DNA from 3 places in the Streptomyces sp. NPDC048516 genome. Region 1 is predicted to be linked to each of the others. Evidence: riboswitches for the same ligand, from Rfam matches in the RefSeq annotation. Region 1 holds a riboswitch; each other region holds the start of a gene.
The links. A riboswitch is a leader RNA that binds a small molecule or an ion and turns the genes downstream of it on or off. The one in region 1 is predicted to bind cobalamin.
Positions count from the first base shown of each region.

Region 2: linked by a shared signal. The riboswitch ahead of ACGFR7_RS17150 (cobalamin biosynthesis protein) and the one ahead of ACGFR7_RS35275 (HoxN/HupN/NixA family nickel/cobalt transporter) in region 1 are both predicted to bind cobalamin.
Region 3: linked by a shared signal. The riboswitch ahead of metE (5-methyltetrahydropteroyltriglutamate--homocysteine S-methyltransferase) and the one ahead of ACGFR7_RS35275 (HoxN/HupN/NixA family nickel/cobalt transporter) in region 1 are both predicted to bind cobalamin.

Region 1 is NZ_JBICWS010000033.1:917-6,538, forward strand. It holds gene ACGFR7_RS35270 (VOC family protein) at 10-510, shown strand; gene ACGFR7_RS35275 (HoxN/HupN/NixA family nickel/cobalt transporter) at 582-1,787, opposite strand; cobalamin riboswitch at 1,785-1,998, opposite strand; gene ACGFR7_RS35280 (alpha/beta fold hydrolase) at 2,155-3,003, opposite strand; gene ACGFR7_RS35285 (MarR family winged helix-turn-helix transcriptional regulator) at 3,000-3,611, opposite strand; gene ACGFR7_RS35290 (hypothetical protein) at 3,801-4,226, shown strand; gene ACGFR7_RS35295 (nucleoside/nucleotide kinase family protein) at 4,183-4,839, opposite strand; gene ACGFR7_RS35300 (MerR family transcriptional regulator) at 5,029-5,622, shown strand, end outside.
Region 2 is NZ_JBICWS010000007.1:316,561-322,182, reverse strand. It holds gene ACGFR7_RS17160 (caspase family protein) at 1-1,091, opposite strand, end outside; gene ACGFR7_RS17155 (hypothetical protein) at 1,097-1,540, opposite strand; cobalamin riboswitch at 1,747-1,899, shown strand; gene ACGFR7_RS17150 (cobalamin biosynthesis protein) at 2,031-3,092, shown strand; gene ACGFR7_RS17145 (cobyric acid synthase) at 3,103-4,668, shown strand; gene ACGFR7_RS17140 (putative cobaltochelatase) at 4,748-5,622, shown strand, end outside.
Region 3 is NZ_JBICWS010000012.1:229,522-235,143, forward strand. It holds gene ACGFR7_RS24215 (Ig-like domain-containing protein) at 1-763, shown strand, start outside; gene ACGFR7_RS24220 (hypothetical protein) at 788-1,255, opposite strand; gene ACGFR7_RS24225 (aldo/keto reductase) at 1,566-2,624, opposite strand; cobalamin riboswitch at 2,869-3,056, shown strand; gene metE (5-methyltetrahydropteroyltriglutamate--homocysteine S-methyltransferase) at 3,228-5,552, shown strand.

The sequences.
Region 1 (5,622 bases):
GCAGGCTGCATGTCGGTACGACGTCTGAACCATGCGGTGCTTTACGTCCGTGATGTGGCGCGGTCGGTTGCCTTCTACACCGAGGCCCTGGGGCTCACGGTGGGGATGGAGGTTCCGGGACAGGCCGCCTTCCTCCACGCCCCCGGCTCACTCAACGATCATGATCTGGCGCTGTTCGCGGTGGGGGCGGATGCACCGGGACCCGAGGCAGGGCGGGTCGGGCTCTACCACCTGGCCTGGGAGATCGGCACGCTCGGGGAGCTCGTCGCGGCCCATGCGCAGCTCGTCGAGCGGGGAGCGCTGGTGGGATCGAGTGATCACCTCGTCGCCAAGTCGCTGTACGCCAAGGACCCGGACGGCAACGAGTTCGAGGTGATGTGGCGGGTCCCGCGGGAGGACTGGCCGGGACCGGACGAGCCGGAGCGGGTGCGGCCACTCGATCTGGCGGAGGCGCTGCGGCGCTGGGGACCGGATCTGGCGACGGGGGCGGCAGCCGGTTCGGCCACCTGAAGGAGCCGGTGACGGTGCCGGGCGCCACTACGGGCGCCGGGGACGCCTGCGGGGCGTGGTGCCCACGCGCCTCAGGAGTCCGGCGTGGCACGCTCCGTCGGCTCCGTCGGCCCCGCCTGCTCCGTCGGCTGGGTTCGCTCCGACCGCTCAGCACGCTCCGCCCAGCGCTTTTCGACGCCGGTCAGTCGCCAGTACGCCAGCGCCGCGGCCCACACCACCACGAACAGGCCGACGATGAGGAAGCCGACATTGTCGAGGTCGAGGCCGGAAATCCAGCCGGTCAGCGGGTCGTTGAGGGCAAGTTTGTCGTGCAGCACGGTCACCAGCTCGATCGTGCCGATGAAGAAGGCGACGGCGATCGACAGGCCGGTGATGGTGAGGTTGTAGTAGACCTTGCGCACCGGGTTGGAGAACGCCCACTGGTAGGCGAAGTTCATGAAGGTGCCGTCGAGGGTGTCGAACAGGCTCATGCCGGCGGCGAAGAGCAGCGGCAGGCACAGCACGGCGTACCAGGGCAGGCCGGCCGCGGCGCCGCTGCCCGCCATCACCATCAGCGTCACTTCGGTCGCGGTGTCGAAGCCGAGTCCGAAGAGGAAGCCGAGTGGGAACATCTGGCCGGGACGGGAGATCGAGCGGGTGAACCGTCCCAGGAAGCGGTTCATGAAGCCGCGCGCGTCGAGGCGCTGCTCCAGCTCGGCCTCGTCGTACTGGCCGTTGCGCATACCGCGGAAGACCCGCCAGATTCCGGCCAGCGCGATCAGGTTGAGGGCGGCGATGAGGTAGAGGAACGTGCCCGAGACGGTGGTGCCGACGGTGCCCAGGATCTGGTGCGTACGGGACTCGTCGTTGAGCAGGGTGCCCGCGAGCTGGGCGCCGCCCGCCACCAGGGCCGCCATCGCGACGACCACGCTGGAGTGGCCCAGGGCGAACCAGAAGCCGACCGAGACCGGTCGCTTGCCGTCGGCCATCAGTTTGCGGGTGGTGTTGTCGATGGCGGCGATGTGGTCGGCGTCGAAGGCGTGCCGCATCCCGAGGGTGTAGGCGGTGACACCGAGCCCCACGCCGAAGACCTGGCTGCCCACGGCGTAGTGATACGGCACCACGAGCAGGAAGAGCACGCCGAAGGCGATGACGTGCAGACCGGCTATGACGGCCATCAGGCCCGCTGTGCGGACGGTGTCCTGCCGGCGCCAGCGGAACGCCGCGGAGGCAGGGGTGGTACGGGTATCGGTGGACAGGGCCATCCGGCGGTCACGCTCCAGCACCTCGTGGATCACTTCGTGAGATGCCGTGGCCGGTCTCCTGGCTTACGGGTGCACGCGCCCGCCCCGCCTTCCCGGCCGCGGGTCGCGGTCAGTGGCGCCGCAGACGCGCCGTGCGTCTGCGGAAGGGGCGGAAACTCCCCGATCACAGTGGCGAGGGCCGCTCCGGTCTGGGACCACAAGGTCCGTCACCGGCTTCCCGAACACCACGGCCCGGCCACTCTAGCTGCCATGGGGTGGTTGCTGCCGCCCCGGTCGTCCTTTGCGCCGGCGGCCTCGGGGGCCGTTGGTTCGCGGCGGCGCAGTAGTCCTCAGCAGTTCTCGGCAATTCGCAGCAGTTCCCGGGCAGTCCTCGGTGGTCCTCGGTGGTCCTCAGTAGTGCTCAGTAGTCCAGGGAGGAGAGGAAGGCGTGGAGTTCGCGGTCGAAGAGCGCGGTGTTCTCCAGATTGACCATATGCGCCGCGCCCGGTATCCGGACTCTTCGGGCGCCGGGAACGGTGAGCGTGATCGCATGGGCGTTGGCGGAGATGTCCCTGCTGTCGAGGTCGCCGTCGAATACGACGGTGGGCACCCGTATCTCGCCCAGGCGGTCGGCGGCACCGACCTCAAGGGGCATACCGGCACCCGCACCCTCGCCATGTACCTCCACATTGGCCTCGGCCGAGGCACGCATCCGCGCACGGAAGCCGGGGTGTACGGCGGAGGGTTCGCGGTGCGGCCCGTCCACCCACATCCGCAGGAAGTGCTCGACATAGCGTTCCGCCCCGTCCGGTGCGCCGATCGCCGCCACCTGCTCCTTGATGTGCTCCAGGAGGAAGGGGTCGGTGAAGGCGCGGCCGCTGATGCCGGGGGAGGCGAGCGCGAGGGCCGTCACCCGCTCCGGGCGGGCTATGGCGGTGTCGAGCGCGACCCGCGCGCCATGGGAGAGGCCGACGAGGACGGCGCCGGGAACGCCGAGGGCGTCGAGCAGGGCGCACAGGTCGTCGTGGTTCGTGTAGTCCCCGGCCACGGTGGAGGACAGGCCATGGCCCCGGAAGTCGTAACGGATCGCGCGCAGGCCGGAGTTCACCAGCCAGGCGAACTGCTCGTCCCACATGTGCTGGTCGAGCATGCCGCCGTGGAGCAGCACCACCGCGGGGCCCGAGCCGGCCGTTTCGTAGAACAGCTCACCGTCCTCGACCGGCACGAGCCCGTTGTCGATCTCGGACCAGTCGGTGATTCCTCGGGTCATCTTGCAGGCCGTCCTTTGTGTACCGGATGCGATGAAGTGGGCGTGATGCCATTGTCGTCGCTCTTGCCGCTGCTGCCGCAACTGCCGGTTTCCTCCGGTGTCACGTGTGAGCCGTCCGCCAGCTGCCGGAACTCCTCGCCGAGCCGGTCCAGTACGTGGAGCGCGGTACGGACGTCCTCGGTGGAGAGGTCGGCCAGCCGCTGCCTCAGCTCCGCTGCCTCGGATTCCCGGACGCCGCGTATCGCCTCCGTGCCTTCGTCGGTGAGCCGGATCAGGGGCGAGCGGCGGTGTGCGGGGTTCGGGGCGGTCACGACCAGGCCCAGCTCCATGGCGTGGTTCACCCGGCGCTGCACCGGCTGCCGGTCGAGCCCCATCCCGCGCGCCAGTTGCGGCACGGTGCGCGGACCTTCGGCGCGCAGCGTGTCCAGCAACGCGTGTTCGCCGGCGGTCATGCCCGTGCCCGTCAGCTCGTGTTCCACCGCGCGGACGACCGTGCGATGCAGCGGCCACAGGCGTCGGAGGACGCCGTACAGCAGGTCTTCGGTGGGCGACGGCTCCCCGTCGCCGGCTTCCTTCACGTCATCGGCGCGCATCTCATTGACACTCATGATGTCATGATGACATCGCTGATGTCGTTTGGGAAAGGGGCTGCCGCGGAAAGGAATGGAGAAGGCGGCGGGCGCGACGGGGCTCGTGCGGCCGGCCGACGGGAGAAGAGGCGGGAACGGTCCAGGAGAAGTGACGAGAGCGGTCGACGAGACCAGTCGACGAGAAGAGGCGAGGAAAGGGGATGGTGGATGAAGGTCGGTCTGTTGCGTGCGGTCGGGGTGGCCACGGCCGTGTACGGGGTGGCGGTGGCGGCGCTGCCCGATCTGCTGGCACGGCCCTCGGGGCTGGCCGACGCCAGAGGGCGGACCGCGCCGGCGACCCGCACCGCACTGCGCCCGCTGGCCTGGCGGGACGCGGTGAGCGGGTTGGCGATGACGGTGGCTCCGGAAGGGCCGGCCCTGCGCACCGCCGCCTGTGTGCGGATCGCGGCGGACTTCGGGGACGCCGTCCTGCTCGGTGCGACGCTGCCGGGGCGCGGCCGGAAGCTGACGGCGGTGGCGGTGTCCGTCGGGTGGGGTGCGCTGTCGGTGGCCGGGCTGCTCGCCGACCGGGGGCGGTGGGGGAGCGGGGTCATGCGCTCGGTGGAGGTGGGGCCTCTCCGGGTGCGAAGGTGATGATGAGGTCGGCGCGGTCGCGGGTGGCCGCCACCACACGGGCGTTGGCCTCGTCCGAGGCGCGTACGAACCGCTCGGCGTCGGCCCGCGGACGCCCGAACCGCTCATGCCGGTCGACCAGCCGCCGGATCCGTTCCGGGGTCTCCAGCTCCACGTACCAGACCTCGTCGAGCAACGCCCGGACCCGCGGCCAGGGGGCGGAGTCGAGGAGGAGGTAGTTGCCCTCGGTGACGATGAGGGGAATGTGGGGCGCGACGGGGATGCTGCCGGCCACCGGCTCCTCGATACGGCGGTCGAACGCCGGGGCGTAGACGGCGGTGTCCGGCTCCGGGGAGCGCAGCCGCGCCAGCAGCGCGGCGTAGCCGGCCGGGTCGAAGGTGTCCGGCGCGCCCTTGCGGTCCGTACGGCCCAGGCGGCGCAGCTCCGCCTCGGCGAGATGGAAGCCGTCCATCGGGACGAGTGCCGCCTGACCGGCCAGCTCCGCCACGAGGTGGGCGGCGAGGGTGGACTTGCCGGCGCCGGGCGGGCCGGCGATGCCGAGCAGCCGCCGTCGGCCTGGGGTCGCGGAGGCGGCGAGCCGATGGGCGCGGGAGAGGAGGAGCCGGAGATCCATGGTGCGTCCATCGTGCCTGACCGGGTGCGTTCCCGGTGCTTGACCGGGTGTGTCAGGGGTGCCTGACGGCGGGGTGTGTTCCTCGTGCCCGTGACGGGGTGCCGCTTCGGGCTTGCGGTTTCCGCTGCGTCAACTTCTACGGTCATCCATGGGGCCGGAGAGACCGGCCCGGCGAGGGGAGGCACGGCAATGGCCTGGTCGATCGCGGAAGTGGCCCGGATGTCCGGGGTGACGTCCCGGACGCTGCGGCATTACGACGAGATCGGTCTGCTGCCGCCCGCGGGGATCGGAAGTAACGGGCACCGCTACTACGAGGAGGCGGACCTGCTGCGGCTGCAGCAGATCCTGCTGATGCGGGAGTTGGACCTGGGACTGCGGGAGATCCAGGCGGTTCTGGACAGCCAGGTCGACCGGGTGGCCGTACTGGGCGAGCACCACCGGCGCCTGCTGAGGGAACGGGACCGGCTGGAGACGCTGGTCCGCACGGTCGGGCGGACCCTCGCCGAACTGGAGGAAGGCAAGAACGACATGGTAAAGATCAACAGGCCGGAGAACCTGTTCGAGGGCTTCGAGGCCTCTGCCGCCGAGGCCGAGGCCGAGGTGCGCGAACGGTGGCCGGCGAAGTGGGAGCAGGCCCGGCAGGCCAGGGAGGCCATGACCGCCGAGGAGCAGGAGCGGTGGCAGCGTGAGGTGACGGCGCAGATGATCCGCATAGCGGAGTTCATGGTGGCCGGCACACCGGTTGCCGATCCCGCGGTGCAAGCCGAGATGCACGCCCACTAC
Region 2 (5,622 bases), on a different contig from region 1:
TCGCCCTGCCAGCGCTCGGCGGCGGCGAAGCCCTGGTCGACCTGGTCCCGGGCGGCGGAGTAGACGGTGATCTGGGCGCGCCGGCAGCCGTCGGGGAGGTCGCCCTCGCCGGTCAGGGGCCGGGTGTTGGTCTCGGACAGCTCGTAGTCGAAGGCGGCCTGGCGCAGCGCGGGTTCGGCCTCGGGGGCGGTGAGCAGCCGCAGTTCGAGGGCGGGCGGACAGGGCGCCGCGTCGTTCGGGAGCCGGAGCAGGACGACACCCGCGGTGGCCGGTACGAAGATGACCGCCAGGATCAGCAGGATTCCGGTCCAGTGCCGTAAGGACGACTTCAGCCGGCGGCGTAAGCGGACCCGCAGCGGGGTCGGCGGGCGGGCCTCGGGGGTGGCGAAGGAGAGGATGACGTCGTCGACGGTGTTCTGCTTCGCCGAGCGCGGTTCCCAGACGTCGCCCATCGGGGTCCGTTCACCGGCCAGTTGTTCCCGCAGTGCCCGGACCAGGTCCTCGAAGGTGACGAACCGTTTGCCGGGGATGCCCCGTTCCAGGATCTGGACCAGGGCACGGTTGAAGACGCTGCCCCCGGTGGGCTCCTCCCCGCTGAAGATCCGGCGGTTGGGCTGCGCGGCCATCAGCAGCGAGGTGGGGTGGCGGCAGGAGTGGAAGGCCTCGCTCGCGTTGCCGGCGTAACAGCACTCCAGGACGATCACGATGCGGTCGGCCCGGGCGTTGTCCAGATAGGACAGCACGGTGTCCTGCCAGGAGACGGTCTTGTGCCGCCGTTCCGAGGCACCGACCATGAGGTGCAGATTGCCGCCGTCGTTGCCCACCCGGCCGTGGCCGGAGAAGTACACCAGCAGCAGTCCGCGCGCCTCCTGGACGACGGTGTCCAGCGCCTGTTCCACCTCCCAGGGCTCCTGGGGCCGGCAGGTGACGACCTCGCCCTTGGTGAACAGGTCGGTGCCGGGGGCGAGCAGGGCCTGCTCCAGCTTGCGGACGTTGTCCTTCACCGCGGGCAGCGGGCGCAGCGTGCGGTAGTCGTCGACGCTGATCAGCAGCGCCCGGTTGACCTTGCCCCGTGCGTCGTATTCGGACATCCGGCTCAGTCCCCGGCGGGGCTGCCGCTCCCGTCCGCCGGGCTGCCGGGATCGGGGTGTTCGGGGGAGGCCGTGCCCGGGCCCGCGTCGTCGAGCGCGCGCAGGTCCCCGTCGCCGGCCCCGACCGCGACGGCGGGCCGCTCGCCGGTGCCGCGCTCCTCCCGGCGCCGTCGCAGCCACTCCTGCAGGGCGATGGTGAGACTTTTGGTGATCTCGCCGGTGACGGCGCCGATGATGACCAGGATCAGGTCGTCGAGGCCGGCGGCCATGTCACCGGGGCCGTCGTCGCTCCCGTCCTCGGAACGCGGCCGGAGCAGCCAGCCGTGGCCGGGCCCGTCCAGCCACGGCTCGCGCTCCAGCCAGGCCTTGAGGTCTTCGATGTCCTGGTCAGGATTGTTCGTGCCCGTGATCCTCAGGCGGATCTCGTGACGGTCAGCGCTCTGCGGCATCCCCCGGCCCCCTTCCGGCGGCCCCGTCGCCACCGTGCACCACCAGATAGTGACGTGAGATCAGGGGCACGGGCAACCGTCCGTGACCTCATCGCCACGCTGTGGCGTGCACCACAACGCGTGCCACAGGACAGCGTCGCAGGTCAAGGGCGAGTTGACGGGCATTCGCGGGGCGTGGTGGACTGCCAAAGCCATTCGGCGACAGCTGAGGAAGTCCGGTGCGAATCCGGCGCGGTCCCGCCACTGTCACCGGGGAGCGATCCTCCAGCGAAGGCCACGGTCCGCCTCGCATACGTCGGATGACGTACGCGAGGGACTGGAAGGCCGGAGGACTCGCCGATCCGGGAGCCAGGAGACTCTTGTCGCCGTCACGTCGAGCCAGGGCGCGGACCCTGAGTGAGGACACACCGCCATGCCCGGCCACCCTGTTAGATCTCCACTGCCCGCCGCCACAGGGCCCGTTGGGCGCGCCTGCGCGGCGGTCTGACCGGTGCGCGGCGAACACGCGGGATATGCGTGCGGCGCGGCCCTCGGCTTTCTCGGCGACCTGATCGCAGCGGACCCACGGCGCGGCCATCCGGTGGCCGCCTTCGGCCGGGCCGCGAGCGCCGTCGAACGCCGGCTGTGGCGCGATCACCGCGGATACGGAGCGGCGCACGCCGTGCTGTGTGCGGGCGGGGCCGCCGCCGGGGCCGCGCTGCTGGAGCGCACCGTACGGGCGGCCGTCCCACCTTCCCTGCGCGGCGGCGCCCGGATCGCGCTGACCGCGGCGACGGTTTGGGCGGTGCTGGGCGGCACCTCGCTCGGCCGGGAGGCCCGGGCCGTCGGTGGTGCGCTGACGGCGGGTGATCTGGACGTGGCGCGGGAGCGGCTGCCGCATCTGTGCGGCCGCGATCCCCAGGCCCTGGACGGGTCCCAGATGGCCCGCGCGGTGGTGGAGTCGGTCGCCGAGAACACCTCGGACGCCGTGGTGGGCGCCCTGGTGTGGGGCGCGCTGGGCGGGGTGCCCGGCCTGGTGGCGTTCCGGGCGGTGAACACGCTGGACGCGATGGTGGGGCACAAGTCGCCGCGCCACCGCCGCTTCGGCTGGGCCTCGGCCCGGCTCGACGACGTCGCCGGCTGGCCCGGCTCCCGGCTGACCGCCGCCCTCACCGTGCTCGCGGGTCCCGACCGGCGCGGTGCGCTGCGGGCCTGGCGGGCGGACGGCGGCGCCCATCCGAGCCCCAACGCGGGCCCTGTGGAGGCGTCGTTCGCGGGCGCGCTGGGCGTACGGCTGGGCGGCACGCTGGCCTACGGCGGACGGGTCGAGCACCGGCCGGTGCTCAACGACGGGGCGCCGCCGGTCGCGGTGCCCGACATCGAACGGGCGGTGCGGCTCTCGCGCCGGGTGAGTGTCCTTGCGCTGGCGACCACGGTGGCGGCGCGGCTGGCGGCCGGGGCGCTGCGGCGGTCCCCGGTGGTCACCGCCCGCCCGGCCGCGGGTGCGGTATCGCGCAGGGCCGTGCGTGCACTGGCGCGTACGGCTCACGACAGCCGGAGTCCCGGCGCATGAGGAGGACCCGGTGAACGGGCGCATCAAGGCATCGGGCGGGGCCGTCGGCGGTGGCCTGTTGGTGGCCGGCACGACGTCCGACGCCGGCAAGAGCGTGGTGACGGCAGGGATCTGCCGCTGGCTGGCCCGGCAGGGGGTGCGGGTGGCGCCGTTCAAGGCGCAGAACATGTCCCTGAATTCGTTCGTCACCCGCGAGGGCGCGGAGATCGGGCGGGCCCAGGCGATGCAGGCGGCCGCGGCGCGGGTGGAGCCGACCGCGCTGATGAACCCCGTGCTGCTCAAGCCCGGCAGCGACCGCAGCAGCCAGGTGGTGCTGCTGGGGAAACCGGTGGGCGAGCTCAGTGCCAGGGGCTACCACGAGGGCCGCCAGGAGCAGTTGCTCGGCACGGTCACCGACTGCCTGGCCGAGCTGCGGCGTACCCACGACGCGGTGATCTGCGAGGGCGCCGGAAGTCCCGCCGAGATCAATCTGCGGCGTACCGACCTCGTGAACATGGGCCTGGCGCGGGCCGCCCGGATCCCGGTGGTGGTGGTCGGTGACATCGACCGCGGCGGGGTGTTCGCCTCCTTCTTCGGCACCACCGCGCTGCTGTCCAAGGAGGACCAGGCGCTGGTCGCGGGGTATCTCGTCAACAAGTTCCGCGGCGATGTGACGCTGCTGGAGCCGGGGCTTGCGATGTTGCGGGGCCTCACCGGGCGGCAGACGCTGGGCGTGCTGCCCTTCTCGCACGGCCTCGGCATCGACGAGGAGGACGGGCTGCACGTGTCGCTGCGCGGCGCGGTGCGCGAGAGCGTGGTGGCTCCGCCGCACGGCGCCCAGGTGCTGCGGGTGGCGGTCTGTGCCGTCCCGCTGATGTCGAACTTCACGGACGTGGACGCGCTGGCCGCGGAGCCGGGCGTGGTGGTGCGGTTCGTGGACCGGGCCGAGGAGCTGGCCGACGCGGACCTGGTGGTGTTGCCGGGGACCCGGGGCACGGTCCGGGCGCTGCAGTGGCTGCGCGAGCGCGGACTGGCGGACGCCGTCGTCCGGCGGGCCGCCGAGGGCCGCCCGGTGCTGGGCATCTGCGGCGGCTTCCAGATGCTGGGCGAACGCATCGATGACGACGTGGAGTCAAAGGCAGGGACGGTCGACGGGCTGGGGCTGCTGCCCGTGCGCGTACGGTTCGCGGTGGAGAAGACCCTGGCGCGGCCGGTCGGCGAGGCGCTGGGCGAGCCGGTGGCGGGCTACGAGATCCACCACGGCGTCGCCGAAGTGACCGGCGGGGACGAGGCGTTCATGTCCGATGGCGAAGGGCGCAGCCTGGACGGGTGCCGGGCCGGCTCCGTATGGGGCACGCACTGGCACGGCTCGCTGGAGAGCGACGGCTTCCGGCGGGCCTTCCTGCGGCGCGTCGCGGCGGACGCGGGGAGGGCGTTCGTACCGGCCCCCGGCACCGCCTTCGCCGCCCTGCGCGAGGAGCAGCTCGACCGGCTGGGCGATCTGATCGAGGAGCACGCGGACACCGGCGCGCTGCTGCGGCTGATCGAGGAAGGAGTACCGGAGGGGCTGCCGTTCGTGCCTCCGGGGGCGCCATGAGGGTACGCGGTGGAGGACCGCGACCGACGCAGAGGACGCAGATGACGCAGCCGCCCGACGACCTGGAGGACGACACCGCATGACTACCGCTCACCACACCGCCACCGCCCCGCAGTACCCCTTCACCGCGGTGGTCGGCATGGACGATCTGCGGCTGGCGCTGCTGCTGAACGCGGTCAGCCCCGCGGTGGGCGGGGTGCTGGTCCGCGGGGAGAAGGGCACCGCCAAGAGCACCGCCGTGCGTGCGCTGTCGGCGCTGATGCCGCAGGTGGACGTGATCAGCGGCTGCCGCTTCGCCTGTGCCCCGGCCGCGCCCGACCCCGGCTGCCCCGACGGGCCGCACGAGGCGGGTGCCGCCGAGGACCGCCCGACGCGGATGGTCGAACTGCCCGTCGGTGCCTCCGAGGACCGGCTGGTCGGCGCGCTGGACATCGAGCGGGCGCTGTCGGAGGGCGTGAAGGCCTTCGAACCGGGCCTGCTGGCCGATGCGCACCGCGGAATCCTCTACGTCGACGAGGTCAACCTCCTCCACGACCATCTGGTGGACCTGCTGCTCGACGCGGCCGCCATGGGCGCCTCGTACGTCGAGCGCGAAGGTGTCTCCGTACGGCACGCGGCCCGCTTCCTGCTCGTCGGCACGATGAACCCCGAGGAGGGCGAGCTGCGGCCGCAGCTGCTGGACCGGTTCGGGCTCACCGTCGAGGTCGCGGCCTCGCGCGAGCCCGGCCAGCGGGTGGAGGTGGTCCGGCGCCGGCTGGCGTACGACGCCGACCCGGCCGGTTTCGCCGCACGCTGGGCGGCCGAGGAGGACGCGCTGCGCCACCGCATCACCGCGGCCCGGGAGTTGCTGCCGGGCGTGACGCTGGGCGACGCGGCGCTCCGGCAGATCGCCGCGACCTGCGCGGCGTTCGAGGTGGACGGGATGCGCGCGGACATCGTGATGGCGCGTACGGC
Region 3 (5,622 bases), on a different contig from region 1:
CGGCGGGCAGACCGTGGGCACCGGAATGCCGATATCGATCCTCTTCGACCACCCGGTGGCGAAGGACCGGCGCGCCGAGATCGAGAAGGCGCTGAAGGTCACCACCCAGCCGAAGGTCGAGGGTGCCTGGGGCTGGGTCAAGGACTACTCCGGCAAGGACCGGATCGACTGGCGTCCCAAGGACTACTGGCCGTCCGGCACCAAGGTCTCCGTCAAGGGCGCACTGTCCGGGATCAACTCCGGTGACGACGGCGGCTGGTTCGCCCGTGACTACAACTTCGGCTTCCGCATCGGCGCCGATCACAAGGCCGTCATCGATGTGCCCTCGCACACGCTGACCATGTACGAGAACGGCAAGAGCGTCGGCACCATCACCGGCTCCGCGGGCTCCCCGCAGGACCCGACCCGCGGCGGTGTGCACACCGTACGCAGCAAGAACGCGGCCGAGACGATGGACTCCGCCACCATCGGCCACGGGGACGAGTGGAAGCTGCCCTCCAAGTGGGTCACCCACCTCACCGCGTCCGGGACCTTCCTGCACTCCGCCCCGTGGAACAAGTCGATCGGCACGGTCAACAACAGTCACGGCTGCTTCGGTATGACCACCTCGGACGCCAAGAAGATCTACGACTTCCTGCCGATCGGCTCCACCGTCGAGGTGAAGGGCACCAGCAACACCAACAAGACCGACGTCGGTAACGGCCTGGAGGTCTGGCAGGAGAGCTGGACGCAGTGGCAGCAGCGCAGCGCCCTGCAGCACTGACCCGGGCGCCCGGCGTTCCGCCGGTCATCTGCGCTGCCTGGCAAGGCCGCGGGGGCGGGTGAGCAGCAGGAAGACGGTGGCCAGGACGGCGACGGCCTGGGCCAGGGCCGCCAGCTTCTTGTCGGCGCTCCAGCCCGGTTCGTACATGTCAGGCAGCGGTCCCGGCGCGCCGATGTCCACGTAGGTGTAGAGGAGCAGCAGCGCGAGTCCGCCGGTCGCGACGAGCCAGGCGAAGGTGTCGCCGGCCGGCCGGCGCCAGACCAGCACGAGCACGGCGGCGAGCGCGGCCAGCGCGGCCTCGATACGGAAGAGCAGACCCTGGCTGATGGTTGCCGTGACCCCGTCGTAGCGGCCGGCGAGCCGGGCGTGGACATAGGCGTCCAGTGCCAGGCCGGCCGCCGCCAGCAGCCGTGCGACACCGCGGGCGGCCCGGCCGGACCGCCCGCGGCCGGACGCCCGCCCGTGGTGCGGTACGGAGTGGTCTGGTGCCACGGCTTCTCCAAGCCTCTCGGTGGGCGGCCGTAGCCGAAGCGGCGGACGGTGGGCCGGCGGTGCCTCCCGCTGGGCCTTCGGTCCGGGGGTGTCCCCCTGGGCCTTCGGTCCGGCCGGCCCGGTCCCGTCGGGCCGCACCCACCTCAATAGACCTCAGACGCCGCCGCCCGGCCATCCGGGCGGCGGCGTTCGGCGTACCGGGCGGCCGGGCGCCGCCGTACCGTGCACGGCGGGCCGGTGGCCGGGGCCGTGGCCGTGGCCGTGGCCGTGGCCGTGCCGGTGGCCGTGGCCGTGGCCGTGGCCGTGCCGGTCAGCGGATCTCGCTCGTCGTACGGCGGTAGGTCGAGCGGCGGTCGTCGATCTCGGTCCAGCGGTCGCCGTAGACGTTCTCGGTGATGCCCGGCTCCCGCAGGAAGTCGTGCGGGAAGCCCAGCGGTACCGCGCTGCACCGGTCGAGCCGCGCCTGCGCGTCGGCGTCCAGCGTGACATCCACCGCGGCGAGGTTGTCGAGAAGCTGGCTCTCCTTGGTGGCGGCGATGATCGGGATGATGTTGCCGGGCCGGCCGCGCAGCCACGCCAGCGCCACCTGCGCCGGGCTCCAGCCGCCCTGCTCGGCGATCTCCAACACCGCGGTGACGGTCTCCTCGGTGTGGTGGTCGGACCGGTCCGTCTCGCCGACGACATCCAGCCGGCCGGTCTCCCCGCGGCGGTACTTGCCGGTGAGCCGCCCGGCCGCGAGCGGCGCCCAGGCCAGCACCGCCAGGTCGAAGGCGCGAGCCTGCGGCAGCAGTTCGCGCTCCGGCGTCCGCTCCAGCAGGTTGTAGCGCAGCTGCGAGCCGGCGAACGCGGTCCAGCCGCGCAGCTCGGCCAGGGTGTTCGCCTGCGCGATCTCCCAGGCGGGCCAGTCGGAAACGCCGAGGTAGAGCACCTTTCCCGAGCGCACCAGGTCGTCGAGCGCCCGCATCACCTCCTCCACGGGCGTGAAGTTGTCCCGTGCGTGCACCCACAGCACGTCGAGGTGGTCGGTGCGCAGCCGCTCCAGGCTCTCCTCCACCGACCGGACCAGGTTCTTGCGGTGATTGCCCGCCGCGTTCACATCGCCCTTGCGGGTCGCGCAGGTGTATTTGCTCGCCAGCACGAAGCGGTCCCGGCGGCCTTCGAGCAGTTCCCCCAGGATCCGCTCCGAGGCGCCGTCGGTGTAGTTGTTGGCGGTGTCGATGAAGTTGCCGCCCGCTTCCGCGTAGGCGTCCAGGATCCGGCCGCTGGTGTCCTTGGGAGCGCCCCAGCCCCAGTCCTCGCCAACGGTCATGGCGCCCAGGCTCAGCTCGCTCACCCGTAGACCGGTCCTGCCGAACAGTGTGTAGCGCACGTGGTTCCCTTCGATCGGTGCAGCTCGCCGGTGGTGCGCTCACGCTAGGAGCTGGAGCGCCCTCCAAGGCAAGGCGCGGCCGGTCGTCGGGGTCCGGTTCCGGCCTCGTCGGTGGCGCGAACCGCGCGGGCGTCGGTGGCGCGAGCGGCGCGGGCGTCGACGGCATGCCCCCGGAGATATGCCTTGGGGGACATTCCTTGGGGAGACCTCCCCAGGGAAGCCATGCCCTAGGGTGGGCCGGGCAACTGGTTCGCCCTGTCCGCCAGGCAGGCGCGTCGCAAGAGGGAACCCGGTGGAATTCCGGGACTGCCCCGCAGCGGTGAGTGGGAACGACCGCCGTCATACGCACTGGGCCCGGGCCGGGTCTGGGAAGCGACGGCCAGTAGATGTCCGCCTTGGCGGATGTGCCCGCGAGTCCGAAGACCTGCCAGTGCCCCCGTGCGACCGGTGCGCGGGGAGATCTCGGTGACCTCGAGGGCGGGTCGGCGGACATCAGACGGGTACGTCCGGCTTGTTTGCGCCGGGGCCCGTCCGGATTGCCGTTCCTTCGCGTCCTTGACCCGTCCCGGGGTCCATGGAGACATACTCGCGAAGGAGAGTTCCGTGACCAGCGCATCCGCAGCCGCGGCAGCACGCGCCACCCTGCACGGCTACCCCCGTCAGGGGCCGAACCGTGAACTCAAGAAGGCCGTCGAGGGCTACTGGAAGGGCCGCGCCGGCGCCGACGCCCTGCGCGCCACCGCCGCCGAACTGCGCCGCGCCAATTGGCGGCAGCTCGCCGAGGCCGGTGTCCACGAGGTGCCGACCGGCGACTTCTCGTACTACGACCATGTGCTGGACACCAGCGTCATGGTGGGGGCTGTCCCGGACCGCCACCGCGCCGCGGTCGCCGGCGACGCCCTCGACGGCTACTTCGCGATGGCCCGCGGCACCCAGAAGGTGGCGCCGCTGGAGATGACCAAGTGGTTCGACACCAACTACCACTATCTGGTGCCGGAGTTGAGCCCTGACACGGTCTTCGCCGCGGACTCCGGCAAGCAGGTCGCCGAGCTGACCGAGGCACTGGCTCTCGCTCCGGCCGCCCGCCCGGTCCTCGTAGGGCCGGTCACCTACCTGCTGCTGGCCAAGCCCGCGCCCGGTGTGGCGGCCGGTTTTGATCCGCTGACGCTGCTCGACCGGCTGCTGCCCGTCTACGCCGAGGTCCTTGCCGATCTGCGGGCGGCCGGCGCCGACTGGGTACAGCTGGACGAGCCGTCGCTGGTGCAGGACCGCTCCCCCGCCGTGCTGAACGCCGCGGCCCGCGCCTACCGCGATCTCGGCGTCCTCTCCGACCGCCCTCAGCTGCTGGTCGCCTCGTACTTCGACCGGCTGGGCGAGGCGCTGCCGGTGCTGGCGAAGGCGCCCGTCGAGGGGCTGGCGCTGGACTTCACCGGCGCCGCGGCCGGCAACCTCGGGGACCTGGCGGCGGTCGGCGGACTGCCCGGCAAGCGGCTGGTCGCCGGTGTCGTCGACGGCCGCAATGTGTGGATCAACGACTTCGAGAAGTCGCTGGCCACGCTGGGCACGCTCCTCGGCCTGGCCGAACGGGTCGATGTGTCGACCTCCTGCTCCCTGCTGCACGTCCCGCTGGACGCCGCCGCCGAGCGCGATATCGACCCGCAGATCGCCCGCTGGCTGGCCTTCGCCCGGCAGAAGACCGCGGAGGTCGTGACGCTGGCGCGCGGTCTGGCGCGGGGCACCGGCGCCATCGCCGCCGAACTCGCCGCCAACCGCGCCGACCTGGCCTCCCGGGCACATTCCGCCCTCACCCACGACCCGGCCGTGCGCGCCCGGGCCGCGGCCGTCACCGACGCCGACGGCCGCCGTTCGCAGCCGTACGACGGGCGGACCGCCGCCCAGCGCGCGCACCTCGGGCTGCCGCTGCTGCCGACCACCACCATCGGCTCGTTCCCGCAGACCGCCGAACTGCGCACCGCCCGCGCCGACCTGCGGACCGGACGGATCACGGCCGCGGGCTACGAGGAGCGCATCGCGGCCGAGATCCGCGAAGTCCTGGCCTTCCAGGAGAAGGCCGGCCTCGATGTCCTGGTGCACGGTGAGCCGGAGCGCAACGACATGGTGCAGTACTTCGCCGAACAGCTCACCGGCTACCTCGCCACCCGGCACGGCTGGGTGCAGTCCTACGGCACCCGCTACGTCCGCCCGCCGGTCCTGGCCGGGGACATCTCCCGCCCCGGGCCGATGACGGTCCGCTGGACGACGTACGCCCAGTCGCTCACCGACCGCCCCGTCAAGGGCATGCTCACCGGCCCGGTCACCATGCTCGCCTGGTCCTTCGTCCGCGACGACCAACCGCTCGGCGAGACCGCCCGGCAGGTGGCCCTCGCGCTGCGCGACGAGGTGCGTGACCTGGAGGCGGCGGGAATGTCGGTCATCCAGGTCGACGAGCCCGCGCTGCGCGAGACCCTGCCCCTGCGCGCCGCCGGCCACGCCGCGTATCTGGCCTGGGCCACCGAGGCGTTCCGCCTCACCACCGGCGGGGTCCGGCCGGACACCCAGATCCATACGCATATGTGCTACGCGGAGTTCGGCGACATCCTGCGGGCCATCGACGATCTCGACGCCGATGTCATCAGTCTGGAGGCGGCCCGCTCCCATATGCAGGTCGCCGGGGAGCTCGCCACGGCGGGGTATCCGCGCGAGGTGGGTCCCGGTGTCTATGACATCCACTCGCCGCGCGTACCGGGCGTGAACGAGGCAACGGCCTTGCTGCACAAAGGACTTGAGGCCATCCCGGCCGAGCGGCTGTGGGTCAACCCCGACTGCGGTCTGAAGACCCGCGGCTGGCCCGAGGTGCGGGCCGCCCTGGAGAACCTGGTCGCCGCGGCCCGCGAGGTCCGCGGGAGCCTGCCCGGCACGGCTTCCTGACGGCGGACGGGGCGGGGCCGGCACCCGCGGGGGTGCCGGCCCCGGCCCGGTCCTCCGTGGGAGCGCGGCC